One region of the Brevibacillus sp. RS1.1 genome, then DNA from elsewhere that is predicted to be linked to it. Evidence: riboswitches for the same ligand, from Rfam matches in the RefSeq annotation. Region 1 holds a riboswitch; each other region holds the start of a gene.
What was found. A riboswitch is a leader RNA that binds a small molecule or an ion and turns the genes downstream of it on or off. The one in region 1 is predicted to bind cobalamin.
Positions count from the first base shown of each region.

Region 1 (4,553 bases):
CTGTAGCTCCGCCCAATCTGCTTGCGTCGGAATGTGCATTCCTTCAAAGAGAAGCTTTGCTTTTTCCGTCCGCGGGCTGTAATCGTTCGTCACGTACTTGTTAAAATAAGTGCCTTTTGCATATTCCGATTGTTCAAAGCCCAAGAAGGTCATGCCTGTTTCCCTTGCAATTTCCATACTTTTTTCCAAGGAGTAGAAGTTCATCATCATGAAGAACGTACGGGCGAAATCTTTCGCTTCTTCACTTTCATAAGCGATTCTGTTCTTTGCCAGATATCCGTTCAGATTCATCGCACCGAGACCTACAGAGTGCAGCTCACGATTTGCCTTTTGAACGCCTGGAGCGTTTTCTACACGCGTCATGTCACTCACGGCTGTAATGGCTTCGATTCCTTCGTGGACAGATTCGCGGATCATTTTGCGTTCCATCACATTGACAATATTGAGCGATGCCAGATTGCAGCTAATATCGCGACGGATGATATCCATCTCGCCGTAATTGGCAATCGTCGAAGTCTCCTGTAGCTGGAAGATTTCCGTGCACAGGTTTGACATTTTTACCGAACCGAGATCTTTCAGCGCATGGTTGTTGTTCGCATTCGTTTTGTTCATGATGTACGGATAGCCCGATTCCATTTGGATCATCGCGATTTTGGTCAACATCTCGCGTGCGCTCATCACGGTCTTTTTCTTGATGCGATCGTTAGCCAAGAGCTCCTCGTACATCTCATCGAGGTCCATATCATCCAGATGCACACCGTATTCTTTGTACACGGAGTACGGAGCAAACACAGTCAATGGCTTGTTTTCCTCGGCCAGCTTGTAGAACACGTTTGGTACGATCAGGCCGATGGACAACGTTTTGATGCGGGCTTTTTCATCCGCATTGATCTTTTTGCAATCGAGAAACTCGTTGATATCCCAGCCGAAGATGTTGTAGTACGCTGCACCTGAGCCTTTGCGTTGCCCCATTTGATCCGCGTAGGAAAACGCATCTTCCAACAGCTTGAGAACGGGCATGACACCTTTTGCCGCGCCCTCGACGCCTTTGATCGGCTCTCCTCGTCCGCGAAGCTTGGACAGGTTCACGGCTACACCGCCGCCAATTTTAGATAACTGCATACAAGTTCCCAAAATAAAGTTGATGGAATTCAGTGAATCATCCATTTCGAGCAAGAAGCAGGAGACCATTTCTCCCCGGCGGCTTTTGCCTGCGTTCAGGAAGGTTGGTGTCGCTGGCTGCAAGCGTTGGTCCATCATGGAGACCGTTAAACGCTTGGCGAGCTCAAAGTCACCTTGTCCAAGGGACAGTGCCACAACGGCCACCCGGTCTGGATACTGCTCCAAGTACATCGATTTATCGTTCGTTTTCAAAGCGTAATCTTTATAAAATTTGGAGATAGCCATATACGAAGCAAATTGAAAATCGGCGTCATAGGCCAAACGGAAAACCTCATCGACCTGCTCAACTGTGTATGTTTCATAGACGTTTTCATAGAAGTCATTCTCGATCAAATAGTCCATGCGTTCTTTGACACTGCCAAAAGTCATCGTGTTGGACTGCACTTCTTCCATGAAGACCGCAACCGCCTCCCGATCCTTTTCCAGTTGATAAAATCCGTCGTTGCCACGCTGCATCAGTTCGTTGTTCAATTCAATATGCCGCAATTGCTGCCACCCCACTCGTAAATTGTTCCACGTCACGGCCGGTACCGGACAGTTCGAATTTAGAAATCACCGGAACGCCATATTGGCTCGCGATCGTATCCGCGCTTTTGGCAAAGCTGGTTCCCCAGTTGCGGTTGCCGCTGGCAGATACCCCGCGCAGATGGACATGATTTCGCTTCAGGAACGTCGCCACCTTCTCCGGCACTTGTCCGAATCCCGTCGTGTATGTGATCAAAATGAATGGCTCGTCCAGCACCATATCTTGATCAATTTCCACATGTGGCAGATTAATTTTGTTGACGAATCGTCGGACGTTTCCTGTTTTTGAATCATAAGCGATTAGCATGTCCCTCATCCTATCCTTGCTATTTTTACTCTGTATGTATGTTATTTAGCCAAAGTAAAAGCGCATCCGACGTTTACATGCCGAATGCGCGTGATGACTTCCATCTAGCAATTCACCAATGCGAATTGAGCGCTCGAACACTTCCCTATCTCCCGTAGGGTAAACAGTGCAAGCGGTTAGGCAGGTCTCCTGGCTTTTGGATCATCGCTCCATTTTCACCTTCCCGATCCTTCATGATCAGTGGCCTTCTTTCGCAAATGGAGCTCTCTCATTACAGTGGCGGGACCGCGTCGGATTCTCACCGACTTCCCTATTAAGTCTACCAAATCTGGCTGGTAAACACCTTACCGCATCAATATGTAGTTGGTAAAACTTACTTTACCTCAATATATCGTAGGAGTCAAGCTCAGTATGGGCTCTTTTCGAAAACTAACTATTCTCCTTTTTCGGCTATTGCCAATCTCTGGTTCTCGTTCATATAATAGATTTTGTGTGTGTTGGTTAGCCTTGGAGAGATTGGAGAGTCGCCCTCATGAAAAGCACCGACTATCAACCTGTCGTCATACCTCGTTCATACCGTAGAATCATGACTTATCAAGAGCGTGACTATCACATTTTCGTAAGTATACCTGCCGATCCCCCTCCGGAATCAGGCTTTCCCATCATATATTTGCTAGATGGCAACTCTGTTTTTGCCACTATGACCGAAGCGATACGGATACAATCACGTGGCCCTGAACGAACTGGCGTGTATCCTGCTATCGTCGTCGGGATTGGCTATCCAACAGACGATCCATACCATCCTGCCCGTTTCTATGATTACACGTATGAAGTTCCCGCCTCAGAGCTTCCTGACAGCCCAAAAGGAGCCGAGTGGCCACAGATGGGGGGAGCCGAGCAGTTCCTCACCTTTTTAGAGGAGGAGCTCAAGCCTAGCATCGAAAACGACTTCCCCATCGATCGGACCCAGCAAGCGATTTTGGGACATTCGCTAGGCGGCTTATTTGTCTTGCATGTGCTTCTGTCAAGACCACACGCGTTCCAGCGATATATTGCCGGTAGTCCCTCTATCCACTGGAATGAGAGCGTGCTGCTTGCGAAGGAGAGTCAATTGCCGAGCCTGCTGACAGATGACCTCGACGTCCATGCACTCCTCACCATCGGGGAGTTGGAAAACGATGGGCGATTCTTGGTCAAAGAAAAATCGCTGGCGATGATCGAACGATTGTCCTCCATGGGTAAGGGCCAAATCAAGGCTTCCTTTAAGGAATTTGCCAACGAAAATCACTCGTCCGTTTTGCCAGTCTTCATTAGTCAAGGACTCAGATTCGCCACGAAAAAAACTGCCCGCTACTAACAACGGGCAGTTTTTGTTTTTCATGATTCGCTTACTGTAGAGATAACACTTTGGTGATTTGGGGCAGCTCTTCGATGGCAGATACAATCGTTGGTGTAATCTCTTCATCAGTCACAGAGATAAGCAGGGCATTCTTCCCTTTTTGCTCGCGGGATACATTCAACTTGGAAACATTAATTTGATACTCGGCCAGTTTTCGTGAGACATCATAAATCACGCCTGGATAATCGATATGGCGAACCAACAATCCGTGGGCCCCTGGAGGTATGCGACAAGCGCAGTAATTGATTTCACTGATGTACACTTCTCTCCAATCTTGCGCAAAGGTGTACTTGTTCGCTCCTACACGCAAAATCGCCAAATGATTCGCATATTCGCCAGAGCTGTGTTGGACAGGAATCTTTGTCCCGAGTCCTTCCACTAGCAATGTTGCGATTTCCTCTTTATTTTCATGAGCAAGAATACTTAATTGTGCACCCGCTAACTCTGGCTCGAGTCTTCGAATCAGTTCAGCCAGTTCACGCAATCCAGCATATTGGGTCATGTGATGCCTTCACTCTCCCAGTCAGGTTTATCCTCGTTATTACGGCAGAATCCACGCTTCCGGCTCTTTCTTGATGGAGGATTCGTTATCAGCACGATACCAAGCCGTCAACGTTTGCCCATCTTTCGTAAAGTAGATACGGTAGATGGTATTGCCTTTTCCGCTATTGGTAAAAGGACTTTCATCCATCGGTACCGCTGTCACTCCACCCGCGTTTACAACCCCGCCGTTCTCCTTGATGACGTTTTGGATCGTCGCCATATGCTCTTTACCCATGGAGGCCATCCCGAAATAAGAGATGATCGCCAAGAGAACTGCTCCCGCCAAAAATGAAACGATAATCACTTTTGATTTTTTCGTAGCATCCACCGAGTGCTTCCCCCGTCTATCTTAGTTCTCTTTATCGACTAAGCGTACCTTGTCAATCGTACCTCCACCCAAGCACACTTCCCCATCGTAGAAGACGACAGCCTGACCAGGTGTCACTGCTTTTTGCGGTTGATCAAATACAACTTCTACGTTGCCATCCTCCAGCAGATGAACGGTTACTCCCTGATCTGGCTGACGATAACGGAATTTGGCTGTACAAGTAAACGTTTCGGATGGTTTCTTATCACTCACCCAGCTCACGTTGGTCG
Region 1 is NZ_JABSVA010000001.1:209,701-214,253, forward strand. Features, by position in the region: gene nrdE (class 1b ribonucleoside-diphosphate reductase subunit alpha) at 1-1,668, opposite strand, end outside; gene nrdI (class Ib ribonucleoside-diphosphate reductase assembly flavoprotein NrdI) at 1,655-2,014, opposite strand; cobalamin riboswitch at 2,177-2,376, opposite strand; gene HP570_RS00850 (alpha/beta hydrolase) at 2,547-3,371, shown strand; gene HP570_RS00855 (ACT domain-containing protein) at 3,403-3,915, opposite strand; gene HP570_RS00860 (hypothetical protein) at 3,955-4,284, opposite strand; gene mnmA (tRNA 2-thiouridine(34) synthase MnmA) at 4,306-4,553, opposite strand, start outside.

Region 2 (4,553 bases), on a different contig from region 1:
GGCATCATTAATCCGACAAAACCGATTGATCCCGCGATGGACACGATCACCCCGGTGAGTAGTGCCGTGATCACCAGGAGAAGCTTGCGGAATTGTACCGTATTAACCCCCAGTGTCCCCGCTGACTCCTCGCCCATCAGCATCGCATTGAGCGAGCGGTATTGGGCCATTAAGACGATGAGACAGATGACGACAATCAATGTAGGAATCGTCAGGTACTCCCATTTGCCGCCAGCCAGACTGCCACTTAACCAAAACAGCACCGTCCCAATTCCATGCTCATTCGGCGCTGAAAACACAAGGAGACTGGTAATGGCCGACAAGATCGCAGATATCGCAATTCCAGCCATGAGCAGGCGTACCGTCGAGTTTTGTCCTCCAATACGGGATAGTGTAAAAATGAGAATGATGGACACGAGGGAGCCTGTAAAAGCGCCAAAGGTTAACGCATACTGCCCGTACATGCTGAATGCTCCGAAAATAATTACCGAAGTAGCTCCAACGGAAGCACCTGAAGATACGCCTAACACATACGGGTCCGCCAGGGAGTTGCGAACTAACGATTGGATCGCTACTCCCACGACAGACAGACCTGCGCCGACGATCGCCCCCAAGAGTACACGCGGAAAGCGAATATCCCAAATAATTGTTTGCTCCCCTTTGGACCAGTCCACCTCAATCCATTGGGTCAACATCGGAATTTTTGATAAGGCGATTTTCCATACCGTAGTCGGTTTAATCTCCACCGATCCCAGCGTAACTGCGAACGTAATCGAGAGGAAGAGTCCAACCAATAAAGTAATGATGATAGAAGGTAACTTGATCTGTTGCAGTGCTATTCCCTCCCTTAAAAGGGGCGTACTCTATTTGAATTTATCCGGGTAGAGTCCTTCCGCCAAAATTTTCAGAGCAATCGGTGCTCGAACGCCTTCAGAAGCCGCAGACAACGGCAATACAACCAGTCGTTGATTTTTAATCGCTGGAATATCTGCCAGTTCTTTTTTGGTCAAAAGGAAATTGCGTTTTTGCTCAACAGTTCTGTCCCCGTAGTCTATGACAATAATCACGTCCGGATTGCGACTCACTACTTGTTCCCAACTGACCTCTGCCCACCCCTTTTGAATATCGTCAAAAATGTTCTTGCCGCCAGCCGTCTTGATTAAGGACGTCATGTAATTGTTGGCTGCTGTGAATGGCTTATCTTCCCCGTTGTCGTACACGAACACTTTAAGTGGCTCGTCCACCTTGCCGATTTTGCTAATCGTTTGATCCATTTCACTCTTCATTTTATGGATCAAATCATTGGCTTTGTCCTCCACACGGAAAATGCGTCCGATGTTCGTAATATCCGCGAACACATCGTCGATCGTTGGACCAGGCTTGCTAGACGATTCTTGCAGGTACGATTTGATGCCGACCTTTTCCAAATCCTGCATCGATCCTACGCCCTTTTCGCCGAATCCGCTTTTCCATCCGGCGTACACGAAGTCTGGGTTCGCTGCCAGCAGCACTTCTTTCGTAGGATACTTGTCAGACAGTACCGGAATCTTGTCGTATTCTAGTTTTAACTCTGGAAGGATTTTATCGTCTAGGTAAGCGGTTCCGACCATTTTATCAGCCAGGCCCAATGCCAGCATGATTTCGGTTACGTGTTGGTTCAATGTCACGGCACGCTCAGGTGCTTTTGGATAGGTCATTTCGATACCATTATTGGTTAATGTTACAGGCTTGCTCTCTGCTGCAGGAGCAGCCGCTTGTTCTGTTTTGGCTGGAGCTTGTGTTGTCGTAGTGGAGCCACATGCCGAAACCATAAGCATGACGGCCGTCATGATGCCTAGTCCTAGTCCTTTCATCACTGTTTTTGTTTTGTTTGCCTTCACCATCTGTAATCCCCTTTTCTGTATGTAAATTATGAAATGAGACCAAATGTTCCCACAAAAAAGCACCCCCCATTTCAATCGGGAGGTGCATGACAAACGTAGATATAGCCATAACAGGCGCAAAGGCGCCCTTTCATAGACTGTTTCCACATCTGCCCCATCCTCGTGGGTCGATTGTAAATGATCGCATGGCAGGTCTCCTGGCTTACGGATCAACACACCCAGCTACCTTCCCATTTTTTGTCTCGCAAAAAACAGTGGCTATTCGCTAGGCGCTCCTCGTTACAGTGGCGGGACCGCGCCGGTTTCTCACCGGACTTCCCTTTTAAGCTGACGGCATATGCCATCCAGCACCATTCGATACGTATTCAATTTTTCCAACTTCTTCATTGGTTGATAGAAGTTAGTTTTTTCGGGAACTGCGTGAGTATTTCAACGCCTGTTTCCGTAACCAAGACATCGTCTTCAATTCGCACGCCGCCTACTCCTGGCAAATAGATGCCCGGCTCGATGGTAAAGACCATTCCTGGACGAAGCACTTCTTGGTTCTGGCTGTGAACAGACGGATATTCATGTACATCCATCCCTAGTCCATGCCCAAGGCGGTGCATGAAGTATTCTCCGTAGCCTTTTGCGGTGATAACATCGCGAGCGGTTTTATCCAAATGCGCAAAGGTCACACCCGGACGAATCTCAGCAATTGCCGCTTCGTTGGCAGCCAAAACTGTCTCGTAAATTTCTTGTAGCTGGGCACTGATCTCGCCAACAGCAAAGGTACGAGTAATATCGGATACATATCCGTTCGCAGCTACCCCGATATCAAACAAAAGCAAGTCGCCTTCTTGCACCTGGCGCGTTCCTGGCTTCCCATGTGGCAAAGCGGACTTCTCCCCTGCCAATACCATGGACGTAAAGGATGGACCTTCTGCGCCCAAGCGCTTCATCTGGAATTCCAGCTCAGCTACGATTTCTGTCTCGGTCATGCCTGTCTTGACTTTTTTCAGGGTCTCCCGCAAGGAATCTTCGACCAACTGAACAGCATGCTTCAGACGATCCACTTCATCCGGAGATTTGATCAAACGCATTTCACGCAGTGGCTCTTCCACGTCCACATAGCTCGACGCCAGAACAACTTGTCCAAGTGCTTCATAGCGCTCGACAGTCATATGACTTTTTTCAATGCCGAGCTTCGCCAAGTTCGCTGGCAACACTTGCTTGAGGATTTCATACGGGTTTTGGATATCCGTATGTGTATGGATATCTTGAACGAACGAAGCCTCTGCTGCTGCCTCACGATCAAGAGCAGGTACAATTAAAGAAGGCTTTCCTTCAGCAGGAATAACAAGACCCATAAAACGTTCATGCGGGTCAGTAAAAAATCCGGTCAAATAGTAGACGTGCTTGGGAGAGGTAATCAACACCGCGTTCAGCTCTTGCTCTGTCAAAAACGTGTGGAGCTTCGAAATGCGCTCTTGAAACAACTTCTTCACCCTGCTTTCACCAATTATTCTATTGCGAGAATACCACTTCCCCATCAAAAAAAGAAGAGTTCAATTGCAAAATCTACTTCGGATCGGACAACCTAAGGGTGGGGTGAAAACGAAAATGGAACAAATACTCGTCCATCAGGATGGCAAGCAGTTTGCTTTTCACATATCGGGGAAAGGCCAGCCGTTATTGTGTATCCATGCGCCATGCATCGGCTCTATCAATTTTGTTTATCAGCAAACACTCGCAGATACTTATCAGCTCATTGTCCCTGATTTGCCCGGACATGGTGACAGTTCGCCCATGGAGAAGCCCTATTCTATTGGGGAATTGGCAGAACGACTCCATAAGCTGATCCCGTCTCTCGGCATTGAGCGTCCCTTTATTTTGGGGTACTCCCAAGGTGCTTCTATCGCCCTTGAATATTGCCTTCGTTATCCTGATCATGCGCGAGGCGGTATACTCGTGAGCGGTTTTTCCGAAGTGAATGACCTGTATTTGCATGGACGATTTTGGATGGCACGAGCGTTGTCGATGCTTCACGGAGTCCCTCTTCTTGCCCGTTCCATTGCCTCCTCACATGTCAATAGCCCAGAAATGCGGGAAAAATGGACGGCGCACGCCTCCAAAACAGATCCCACCAGCTTAAAATACCTTTATACTGCCGGACACCGCTATCAATGTACAGAGCGCCTGGGCAACATCCAGCTTCCGATTTTACTTGCCTATGGCGGACAAGATAAACGTATTCATCATTATGCGCAAATGCTGACAATGAAATTGCCAAAGGCAAGACTTGAAATAATCCCAAACGTAAAGCATCAAGTCATTACGAAAGCTGCACCTGCACTCAATCAGTTGTGCCGCACCTTCATGGAAGAAGGGTAAATAAGAAAAGACAGAAGGATGGTATCTCCATTCCCTTCTGTCTTTTTGTGATTGGACTAGCTCTTCATCCGCGGGTCGAGTGCATCACGCAAGCCGTCCCCAATTAAGTTAAAGCCGAGAACTGTCAGCATAATAGAGAGCCCTGGAAAAATAACGGTCCATGGTGCTTTCTGAATGTACTGACGTGAATCAGCGAGCATTTTTCCCCATTCTGGTTCTGGTGCTTGTGCTCCCAGTCCGAGAAAGCCAAGTGCAGCTGCTTCAATAATTGCTGTTGCGATCCCCATCGTCCCGGTC
Region 2 is NZ_JABSVA010000002.1:69,000-73,552, forward strand. Features, by position in the region: gene HP570_RS05880 (FecCD family ABC transporter permease) at 1-839, opposite strand, end outside; gene HP570_RS05885 (ABC transporter substrate-binding protein) at 864-1,883, opposite strand; cobalamin riboswitch at 2,054-2,253, opposite strand; gene HP570_RS05890 (M24 family metallopeptidase) at 2,267-3,361, opposite strand; gene HP570_RS05895 (alpha/beta fold hydrolase) at 3,486-4,256, shown strand; gene HP570_RS05900 (ABC transporter permease) at 4,313-4,553, opposite strand, start outside.
Region 2: linked by a shared signal. The riboswitch ahead of HP570_RS05885 (ABC transporter substrate-binding protein) and the one ahead of nrdI (class Ib ribonucleoside-diphosphate reductase assembly flavoprotein NrdI) in region 1 are both predicted to bind cobalamin.

Region 3 (4,553 bases), on a different contig from region 1:
TTCAGCGGTAGTCATGTCTTTCTCCAACACTTGATACATCAGTTCATCCTTCACTTGGCGAGGGATTCCTTTTTCCTGATGATTCGGGACAGATGAACTCGAGACAGAGTCATGTTCCATACTGCGTACCTCCATGGCTTTTTGGGGTTAGCTTACCCGAAAGCGCCCACTCCATTCACCATACCCGCTGAACACTTAGCATTTTTCGCAGCTCGTCGACCGAACGTGGAATACTTCCGCCCAACTCTCGCTTCCACTGCTCAGGCAGTGCCTCCCACACATCCACGAGCAACGGCATACCCAGATGAAGGCTTTCCAGCATGTCTCTGTTTTCCAATGCCTCCTGCGGATCTCCCGCGAACACAAGCCTGCCTTCATCCATGATGCAAATCCACTCGGCCCATTCAAACGCAATATCCATATCGTGTGTTGCCATCAAAACAGTCGTTCCTTGCCGGTGAATAGCATCGAGCTCCCGCAGCAAATTTTTGGTCTGGTAGCGATCCAGATACGCAGTTGGCTCGTCCAACAGCAAAAGCTCGGGCTCCATGACCATGACCCCCGCGAGTGCCAGTCTCCGTTTTTGTCCCAGGCTCAAATGATGAATTGGAGCTTCTGCCAGCTCTCTTAACCCGAATGCATCCAGCACCTTTTCTACCTTTGCCCGGATTACGTCCACAGGCAGCTTCTGATTGCATAAACCGTAGGATATATCTTCCGCGACTGTGCTTGCGATCAACTGATGCTCGGGATCTTGAAAGACCAAGCCTACCTTTTGCGTCATCTCTTGCAATGCGGCTCGTTTGTAGACAATGGGTTTCCCCTTCCACAGCACCTGTCCCTTCTGAGGCTCGATGATCCCGTTTCCATGCAAGAACAGGGTCGACTTCCCACAGCCATTCCGCCCCAAAAGAACACATTTTTTCCCCTCTGGAATCCATAAGGACAGCCCTGACAGGACTGGTCCCCGCCCTCCTGGATACGTGTACTGCAAATCGATGAACTCCAACAACCGTGATGTCATAACCGCCAACCTCCTGTCCACCACTCAAGCAGCACCAGCAGCATACAGCCTGCGATTGATTCCCACTCATAGCGGCGCGAGCGGGCATGGGAATGAAACGAGAGCACCTGCATGCTCTCCCCGAAACCTCTTGCCGCCATTCCTTTGTGCAGGGCTTCGTATTTGCGCATCGCTCTGACAAACAATTGCGCAACGAGAACCCCTGCATCCCGAAGTGTCGCCCGGAAGCCGCGATGACCTCCGCGCGAACGTTGGGCAATCCAGAGCTGGTGAGAAATCGTTACCAACACAAAAATAAACCGATACATGATCATTAATAAATCAGTCACAAGAACAGGCATATGAAGCCGGCGAAGCACCTGCAAGATTTCGGCAAACGGCACGGTAAACAAAAGGAAAGCAAAGCAAGATAAGCTCGCCATGGTCCGCCAAAATAAAATCCAAACTTTACTGAAGGAGGACATCGGCACATAGAGCACATACGTACCGAATTCCCATGCTGCCGCGACCTGTACCTGTACTCCTCCTGCTCTCACTCCTTCAATCAATAGAGCAGGGAGCCCCGCCGCGAAAAACGAGAGTGACACGATCATAAAGGCACAGTAGATTCGGACAGGAATACGGGCATACACCACTACCCATACCGTCATCCAAACCACGACCGCCATCTGCATCCATACATGTCCCACCAGGACGAGCAGTAGCATTGCACTCGCCAGCAATAGCTTATGAGCTGGCGGCAGATGTTTTAGCCTGTTTTGATAAGAGAGAGAATCAAGCTGCAACCCGTTCATTTTTTGCGTTTATCCAACCGACCTTTGTACAAGCCCACGGCGTAGCCAACCACTCCCGCTCCCAACGCCGCCTGCACCGCAAACAATAGACTCTCCGTCTCTCCCCCTGGCGGTTCTATTAGCGGTTGAAACCATGGTTCGTAGTTCGGAGCGATTTCCTTGATCGCTTCCTCCGCCACGCCGTCTGCGCCGCCAAATTCCGAGTCCTGCACCAGTAACAGCGGGACAGTAGCCAGTACGATTACCCCCAAGAGTAAAAGCCAGTTCCATCCTTTTTTCACAGCGATTCCTCCCGTTTGAGCAAACGAAGCTGTGTAAGCTCTTTTGCGTTATAAGATAACAACCAGTTCCAAACAAGAACGGTCAACAGACCTTCACTGATAGCGAGCGGTACTTGCGTGAACGCAAAAATTCCTGCGAATTTGGCAAACGAAGCCAACACTCCGCCAGATTCAGCTGGAAATGCGAGTGCCAGTTGAAGCGAAGTCACCACATAGGTAGCGAGATCAGCCAAAGCCGCCGCCGCAAAAACCGCCAGACGCTGACTTCCGGCCACTTTCATGATCAACCGATAGATTCCGTATGCCACCATGGGTCCTACTACTGCCATAGATACAGCATTTGCCCCTAGCGTAGTCAAACCTCCATGCGCCAAAAGCAAGGCTTGAAACAAGAGCACCATACTCCCTAACACAGACATCGCAAAAGGCCCAAACATAATGGCGCCAAGGCCCGTTCCAGTCGGGTGAGAGCTGCTGCCTGTAACCGAAGGGATTTTCAATGCAGATAAAACAAATGCAAATGCTCCTGCAACGCCAATAAGGAGCTTCATCTCGGGATGTTCTTTTACAATCTTGTTAATCGAGCGAATCCCAAGAATAAAGAATGGCAAGAACACAGCCCACCAAAATAAGGCCCAGGATAATGGCAAATACCCTTCCATGATGTGCATTGCATGTCCTGTCTCAGGTTCATTGAGCAAAAAATACAAGACAAAGCCCGCGATCATCAAACAAGTAGATACGAGACGAGATCGATTCATGTTTATCCTCCTTCACTGACTTTCATTCTTTCCTCCAAACAAAAAAATCCCATCCATCAGTGGACGAGATGTGCACACAAAACAACAGACTGACTAGACAGCCTCATTGCCTCGTATTCACCGCTCCTTTCCGCGAAGGTTCTGTGGGTGTGGCTACTAGGTAGGTCTCCTGGCTTCCAGATCCATGCGCTCCTTGTCCTTCCCCATACGAAGATGAGTGGTTTCCTTCTCAAAGAGAGCTCCCTGGTTACAGTGGCGGGACCGCTCGGGACTTTCACCCGATTCCCTGTTACCCTTTATGTGTCACATAAAGGCACCTAACGCCGACTATATGCAATTGACTGACAATTCATGTTTGTCCCACATCATTATACCGGATCACTACATAAATCGGAAGAATATAAGCAAAAACGCATAAGTCGATGACCCGCTACAAAGGAGCCATAGACCTATGCGTACTTGTTCTTTCTATTCTTTTGCGTCTACGCCAATTACTTCACTAATATGTTTAAAACCATCGCGTTGCATGAGCTTGAGCAGTTTTTTGTTGATTTGTTTGGCGATACCTGGGCCCTGATAAATCATCCCCGTATACACCTGAACAAGACTGGCTCCTGCCCGGATTTTCGCGTAGGCATCTTCGCCGTTATAAATACCGCCGACACCGATGATTGGTACCTTGTCTCCTACTTCTTGATAAATCTCCTTCACCCAAGCAGTGGAACGCTCTGTAAGAGGTCTTCCGCTCAATCCGCCCGCTTCCTCGGCAAATCGATGTCCGGAAACGGCCTCACGTGACAGTGTCGTATTGGTAGCGATAATTCCGGAAATGCCTTCTTCTACAGCAGCGTGAACAACATCGCGCATGTGCTCATCTGACATGTCTGGCGCTACTTTTAGCAAGATCGGCTTTTTCTTGATGGAACGCCCTTCCATTTCGGTTGCCTTTTCTCTTACTGCACGCACCAAATGACGCAAGCTCTCCGTTTCCTGCAAGTCACGAAGATTCGGGGTATTTGGAGAGCTGATGTTAATGACGAAATAGTGACCGTATGCATAGAGCATGTCCATACATTTGCTATAATCGACGGCCGCTTCTTCATTCGGCGTTACTTTGTTTTTCCCAATGTTAATCCCAATCGGAACATCTGAGTATGCGTAGTCGACCAAATGCTGGGAAGCCAGATAAGCACCGTGATTGTTGAAGCCCATTCGGTTAATGACAGCTTGATGTTCCGGCAATCGGAACAATCGGGGCTTTGGATTGCCTGGCTGCCCCTGCGGCGTCAATGTCCCGATTTCCACAAACCCAAAACCAAGAGCACCCAACGCATGATAAACTTCTGCATTTTTATCAAAACCGGCTGCAAGTCCGACTGGATTCGGAAACGTCATTCCCCACAGCTTGTTCTCCAATCGCTGGTCTTTTACCTGATAGATCATCTTCAGGATGCTTTTGCCTGGAGCAGAATCCTCCACCAGCCTTAAGGCACCAATTGTCTTTTCATGAATCTCTTCCGCATCTTGCTGGAACAGATATTTTCTTATGAGCTGATACATCGGCTGCACTCCTTACTCCGTTTCTACCTTTTTACCTCATAGTAGAATACCATACTTTTTCGGGAGTATGTAACCTTTATACGTGATACATATTTCCAAGTAAGCAGGCAAATCCTAACAGCACCACCACGCA
Region 3 is NZ_JABSVA010000005.1:340,792-345,344, forward strand. Features, by position in the region: gene HP570_RS18850 (hypothetical protein) at 1-120, opposite strand, end outside; gene HP570_RS18855 (energy-coupling factor ABC transporter ATP-binding protein) at 176-1,024, opposite strand; gene cbiQ (cobalt ECF transporter T component CbiQ) at 1,021-1,818, opposite strand; gene HP570_RS18865 (energy-coupling factor ABC transporter substrate-binding protein) at 1,815-2,099, opposite strand; gene HP570_RS18870 (energy-coupling factor ABC transporter permease) at 2,096-2,860, opposite strand; cobalamin riboswitch at 3,003-3,196, opposite strand; gene HP570_RS18875 (quinone-dependent dihydroorotate dehydrogenase) at 3,329-4,420, opposite strand.
Region 3: linked by a shared signal. The riboswitch ahead of HP570_RS18870 (energy-coupling factor ABC transporter permease) and the one ahead of nrdI (class Ib ribonucleoside-diphosphate reductase assembly flavoprotein NrdI) in region 1 are both predicted to bind cobalamin.

Region 4 (4,553 bases), 740 kb from region 1:
GCATTCTGGCGAGAGTATCAGCCCACAGCACATAGATACCACCGCAGATCGCAGCCATCGGCAGTAAAATTCGATAGTCAGGACCGACAAGCATACGGACGAGGTGCGGTACCACCAGGCCAACGAACCCGATAATTCCCGCGATAGAAACCGCCGCTGCCGTCAGGAGTGTCGAAACGACCAGAACCACCAGCTTCGTTCGATCTACATGGACGCCGAGATGCGCAGCCTGCCGCTCGCCTAACGCAAATAGGTTCAAGGAACGCGCATAGCTTACCAGCACCATTCCGCCTATGACCAAGTACGGAATCAAGACATACGTGAAGGCCCAGCCCCGAAATGACAAGCTGCCCATCAGCCAGAACACGATCTCATTCACCGTCTGATCCGATAGCGACACCATAAAGGAAACGAGTGAGCCGAGAAAAGCCTGCACCACAACACCAGACAAAATCAGGGTCTCCGTTTGCAGCTTTCCTTGCGTGTTCGCGAGTCCCAGTACGATCCATAAACTGAGCAGTCCTGTAAGAAAAGCGACAACAGGCGTGCTCCATGCACCCAAAAAGCTGATTTGTAAGCCAAACAGGATCAAAAAGGCTGCTCCGACAGCAGAACCTGATGCCACGCCCATCGTAAACGGATCGGCGAGCGGATTACGCAAAACTCCCTGAAAGCCCGCTCCCGCAAGTGACAAGCAAGCACCAATCAAAACAGCCAATACAACGCGTGGAAAACGAACCTTCATGACAATTTGCTCAGATGACTCCGGCCACGTTACGGTGATCCACTCAGACAAGCCCGAGATTTGGTGGAGCAGGATGAGCCATACTTGCGAAATGGGAAGGTGTGCCGCCCCCATCGAGATACTGATGACTATTGAAGCCAGAAGGACGAGACAGCTGGCTCCTCCCCATATGAACAATCGTTTCTTCATTTTATTTCACCAAGTCAGGGTAAATCGCCTTCGCTACTTCAATCAAGCCTTGTGTAATACGCGGACCAGGACGGGACAAAATATTTTGGTCCATGCCAAAGATTTGTTTTTCACGAATCGCCTTCATTTTATCCCAGCCATTACGCTTGGCAATCATATCCTCCAGCTTGACGCCAGTCTTTTCATCGGTAATTCCGCTCGCATACAAAATGACGTCTGGATCGTTTTGCAAAATCTTTTCTTCACTGATCGGATTCCAGCCCTGTGTATCAGAAGCAATGTTCGTCGCTCCAGCCAGTGTGATGAGCTCGTCCATGAATTCACCTTTTCCGACTGTCCAGCCTGGGGAAAACTCAAGGTATACCTTTTTCTTCTCTTCTGGTTTTACATTTTTCACTGCTTCTTGAACGTACGCGATATCTTTCTTCATTTGCGCGACAACTTTTTCGGCTTGTTCTTGTTTGTTAGTGATAACTCCCATCGCCAACACATTGTTTAGGATGTCATCCATCTTTGTCGGATGGGTAATGTAGACGGGCATCCCGAGAGATTTGAGCTTGTCAGCCACTGGCTTCTCCATCGAAATCCCACCGACGACCATATCTGGCGTTTGAGCGAGAATCGCTTCTTCATTCGGTTTGACGACGCCGCCAATTTTCGGTTTTGTCTTCGCCGCTTCTGGATAATCATCATAGTCTGAGACAGCTACGATCCGATCTTCCAAGCCTAATGCGAACAAAATCTCTGTCTCGGCAGGTGATGTGGAGACGATTCGCTCAGGAGCTTTTGCAAAGGTTACTTCTTTTCCTGTCGCATCCTTGACTGTCAACGGATACGTTGTTTGTTTTGCAGACTGCTCGGCTGTATTCTCTTGCGGTGCACTTGTTTGTCCACCAGGTGCTGGCTGGCTGTTATCGTTACCCGCACAACCTGCGAGGCTCGCCGCAACTAGTAGTGGGATCATGAATCGCAATGAACGTTTCATATGTAGAACTTCCTTTCTGCGTGTCTGATTGACTGTACCTTCCAATAAAAAAAGCGACCCTTGCTTCCATTCGGAAATCAAAGGGTCGGCACCTCAGGGCAAACAGACAGGATGGTCTGCTTCCTGAAATAGGCCGATCCTTTCCGCGAAGGCAACAGGCACAAAAACAAACAGGCAGGTCTCCTGGCTTACGGCTGAGGAACGAGCCGATTTACAGTGGCGGGACCGCGTCGGATTTTCACCGACTTCCCTTTTCACCCGATCTTTTTGAGAAAAGACGAGGCACCTATTTGCTGTTACGTTTGAAATTGTCACAGTCCATGACTCATCCTACATCATAGCATTCCTTGGATGAAAAAAGAATGACAAACACGTAAGCCAATACTTTCTTGCCTGCTAAAAATGAAAACGCCTGAACAAAAAGTTCAGGCAAATAGAATGCTTTTGGCAAAGCTTTTACCCTCGTTTGTGCAAATAATCCAGAATGCCCATGGCACACACCTGTAAATCCAGCTTGAGTACTTCGAAAACTTCGTGGTCATCATTGATGCCTTGTGACTGTAGATGCTCCGAGACTCGTTCCAATAACTTACGAGACAGATCAGCATATGTTTGTCCAGCAGCAAGTGTTGATTCTCCTTCCGCCACAAACACGGGGAGCCACTCACGTATTTGGCGGTACACATCGTCTACCTGTTCAGACATCCCAAAATGACCAAAGTAAATGCGATTCAGCTTGCGCGCTTCAAATCGACGTAGAGACGCTAACATGGCATCCGGGTCAAACTGATTCGGAGAAGTAGATGGCAGCACGAGGTGTATACCATCCTTTTTAAGCTGCGGATAAAGGACACCTGCCGTGTCACCTGTGAACATGCCGCGGCTAACGGGATCGTAGATGCTGAAGTGATGATTTGCATGCCCTGGCGAATCCAGAAACTCCAACATGCAATTCGCCCCGATCTTTAATGTATCCCCGTCTCCACGAATCAAAATCCGCTCTTCGGGAACAGCTTCAATCGGATCAAACAATCGATCAAAATCATCATGGTACACCGCTCTCGCCCCTGCGATCAGTCGGCTTGGATCAACGAGGTGACGTGCACCTTTTGGATGGACGACGATCTTTGCGTTTGGACAATCCTGTAGAAAAAGTCCCACTCCTCCCGCATGATCCAAATGAATATGCGTCACAATAATGTATTTTACTTGTTCCGGGGTAAAACCGAGCTTGGCGAGGCCGGTCTTGATGTATGGGACGGAGGGGCTTGGCCCTGTTTCAACCAAAGTCAGTTCTTCTTCAGCGATGACATAAGTCCCCGTGCGTTCCGCCCAGCCCATATCGAAACCGTCTATTAAATGGATGCGCTCCCCTAAGTAAATTGGCTGTGATGATTGCATGTAAATGCTCCTCCTTTTCAAAGGTGATTTTGTTGCAAGAATATTTATACTTTATCATCAATTTGGGACGTACTGGGAATATCAACACAAATTCTTCATATTTTCATCGTAATATGAGGGTAGTAAAAACAATTCCTTTACCTGGAGGGGTGCAAAATGGGTCAGCTTTTCTCTGAGTTACGACCTGAGCATGAGAAGTTTATCAAGAAGCAGCGAATGTTCTTCGTTGCCTCTGCTCCTATGGACACAGATGGTCACGTGAATCTTTCACCGAAAGGGTACGATTCCTTTCGCATCATATCGCCTACCGAGGTGGCCTATTTAGACCTGACTGGAAGCGGAAACGAAACCAGTGCTCATCTACAGGAAAATGGCCGGATTACTCTCATGTTTTGTGCATTTGAAGGCCCTCCTCTCATCATGCGCTTATTCGGCAAAGGAACGGTTATTCTCCCAGATTCGCCTCGGTGGGATGAGCTCGTAAAAGACTTCCCGCTTCTGCCCGGTGCTCGTCAAATCATTACCGTAAACGTACAGGAAGTAAAGACTTCTTGCGGCTGGGCTATCCCCTTCTATTCCTACTCAAAAGAACGCGACACCCTTCAGAAATGGACTTTGGCTAAAGACGAACAGGAACTGCTTGCTTATCAAAAGGAAAACAACGTAGTAAGCATGGATGGCTTGCCAACACCCTTGGGACAAAAGCTTTTTCCTGCAGTAGGTGGGGATAACGAAGCGTAAAACGCAAAGAAGCTGCCTTGCTCGCAGCTTCTTTGTTTGAAAACTCTTTACTTGCTGGTATAAATGACCACTGCATCGCGGAGAAACTCGGCTACACCTGGCTGTTCCTTGTCATAGTAAGCAGTAAAGCGCGGGTCATCGACGTACATCTGGGCAACACCTGCGTGCGCTTCTTTGCTGTAACTGTCCCAGTAAAAGCTGAGCCATTGACGGTGAAGATCTGCTGCTTTTTGCGCCAATTCATGAGCAGGATCACCTGTCGAAAAAGCCTGCGCCAATGTATCGTGCAGCTCTGCGTTCAATTTCTCCAGCGCGGCATACTGTTCTTCTGTCATGCCTTTGACCATCTGATTCGATTTTTCGATTTGGTCATTTCCGTATTTCGCTCGAATTTCTGCCCCGTACTTCTCTTCATTCTCATCAATCATCTTTTGCTTGAAGCCTTCAAATTTTTGTTGGTCACTCATCGTTTTGGTCCCCTCTCTTTGTGCT
Region 4 is NZ_JABSVA010000001.1:951,745-956,297, forward strand. Features, by position in the region: gene HP570_RS04455 (FecCD family ABC transporter permease) at 1-934, opposite strand, end outside; gene HP570_RS04460 (ABC transporter substrate-binding protein) at 936-1,919, opposite strand; cobalamin riboswitch at 2,076-2,224, opposite strand; gene HP570_RS04465 (MBL fold metallo-hydrolase) at 2,376-3,320, opposite strand; gene HP570_RS04470 (pyridoxamine 5'-phosphate oxidase family protein) at 3,477-4,061, shown strand; gene HP570_RS04475 (MerR family transcriptional regulator) at 4,109-4,553, opposite strand, start outside.
Region 4: linked by a shared signal. The riboswitch ahead of HP570_RS04460 (ABC transporter substrate-binding protein) and the one ahead of nrdI (class Ib ribonucleoside-diphosphate reductase assembly flavoprotein NrdI) in region 1 are both predicted to bind cobalamin.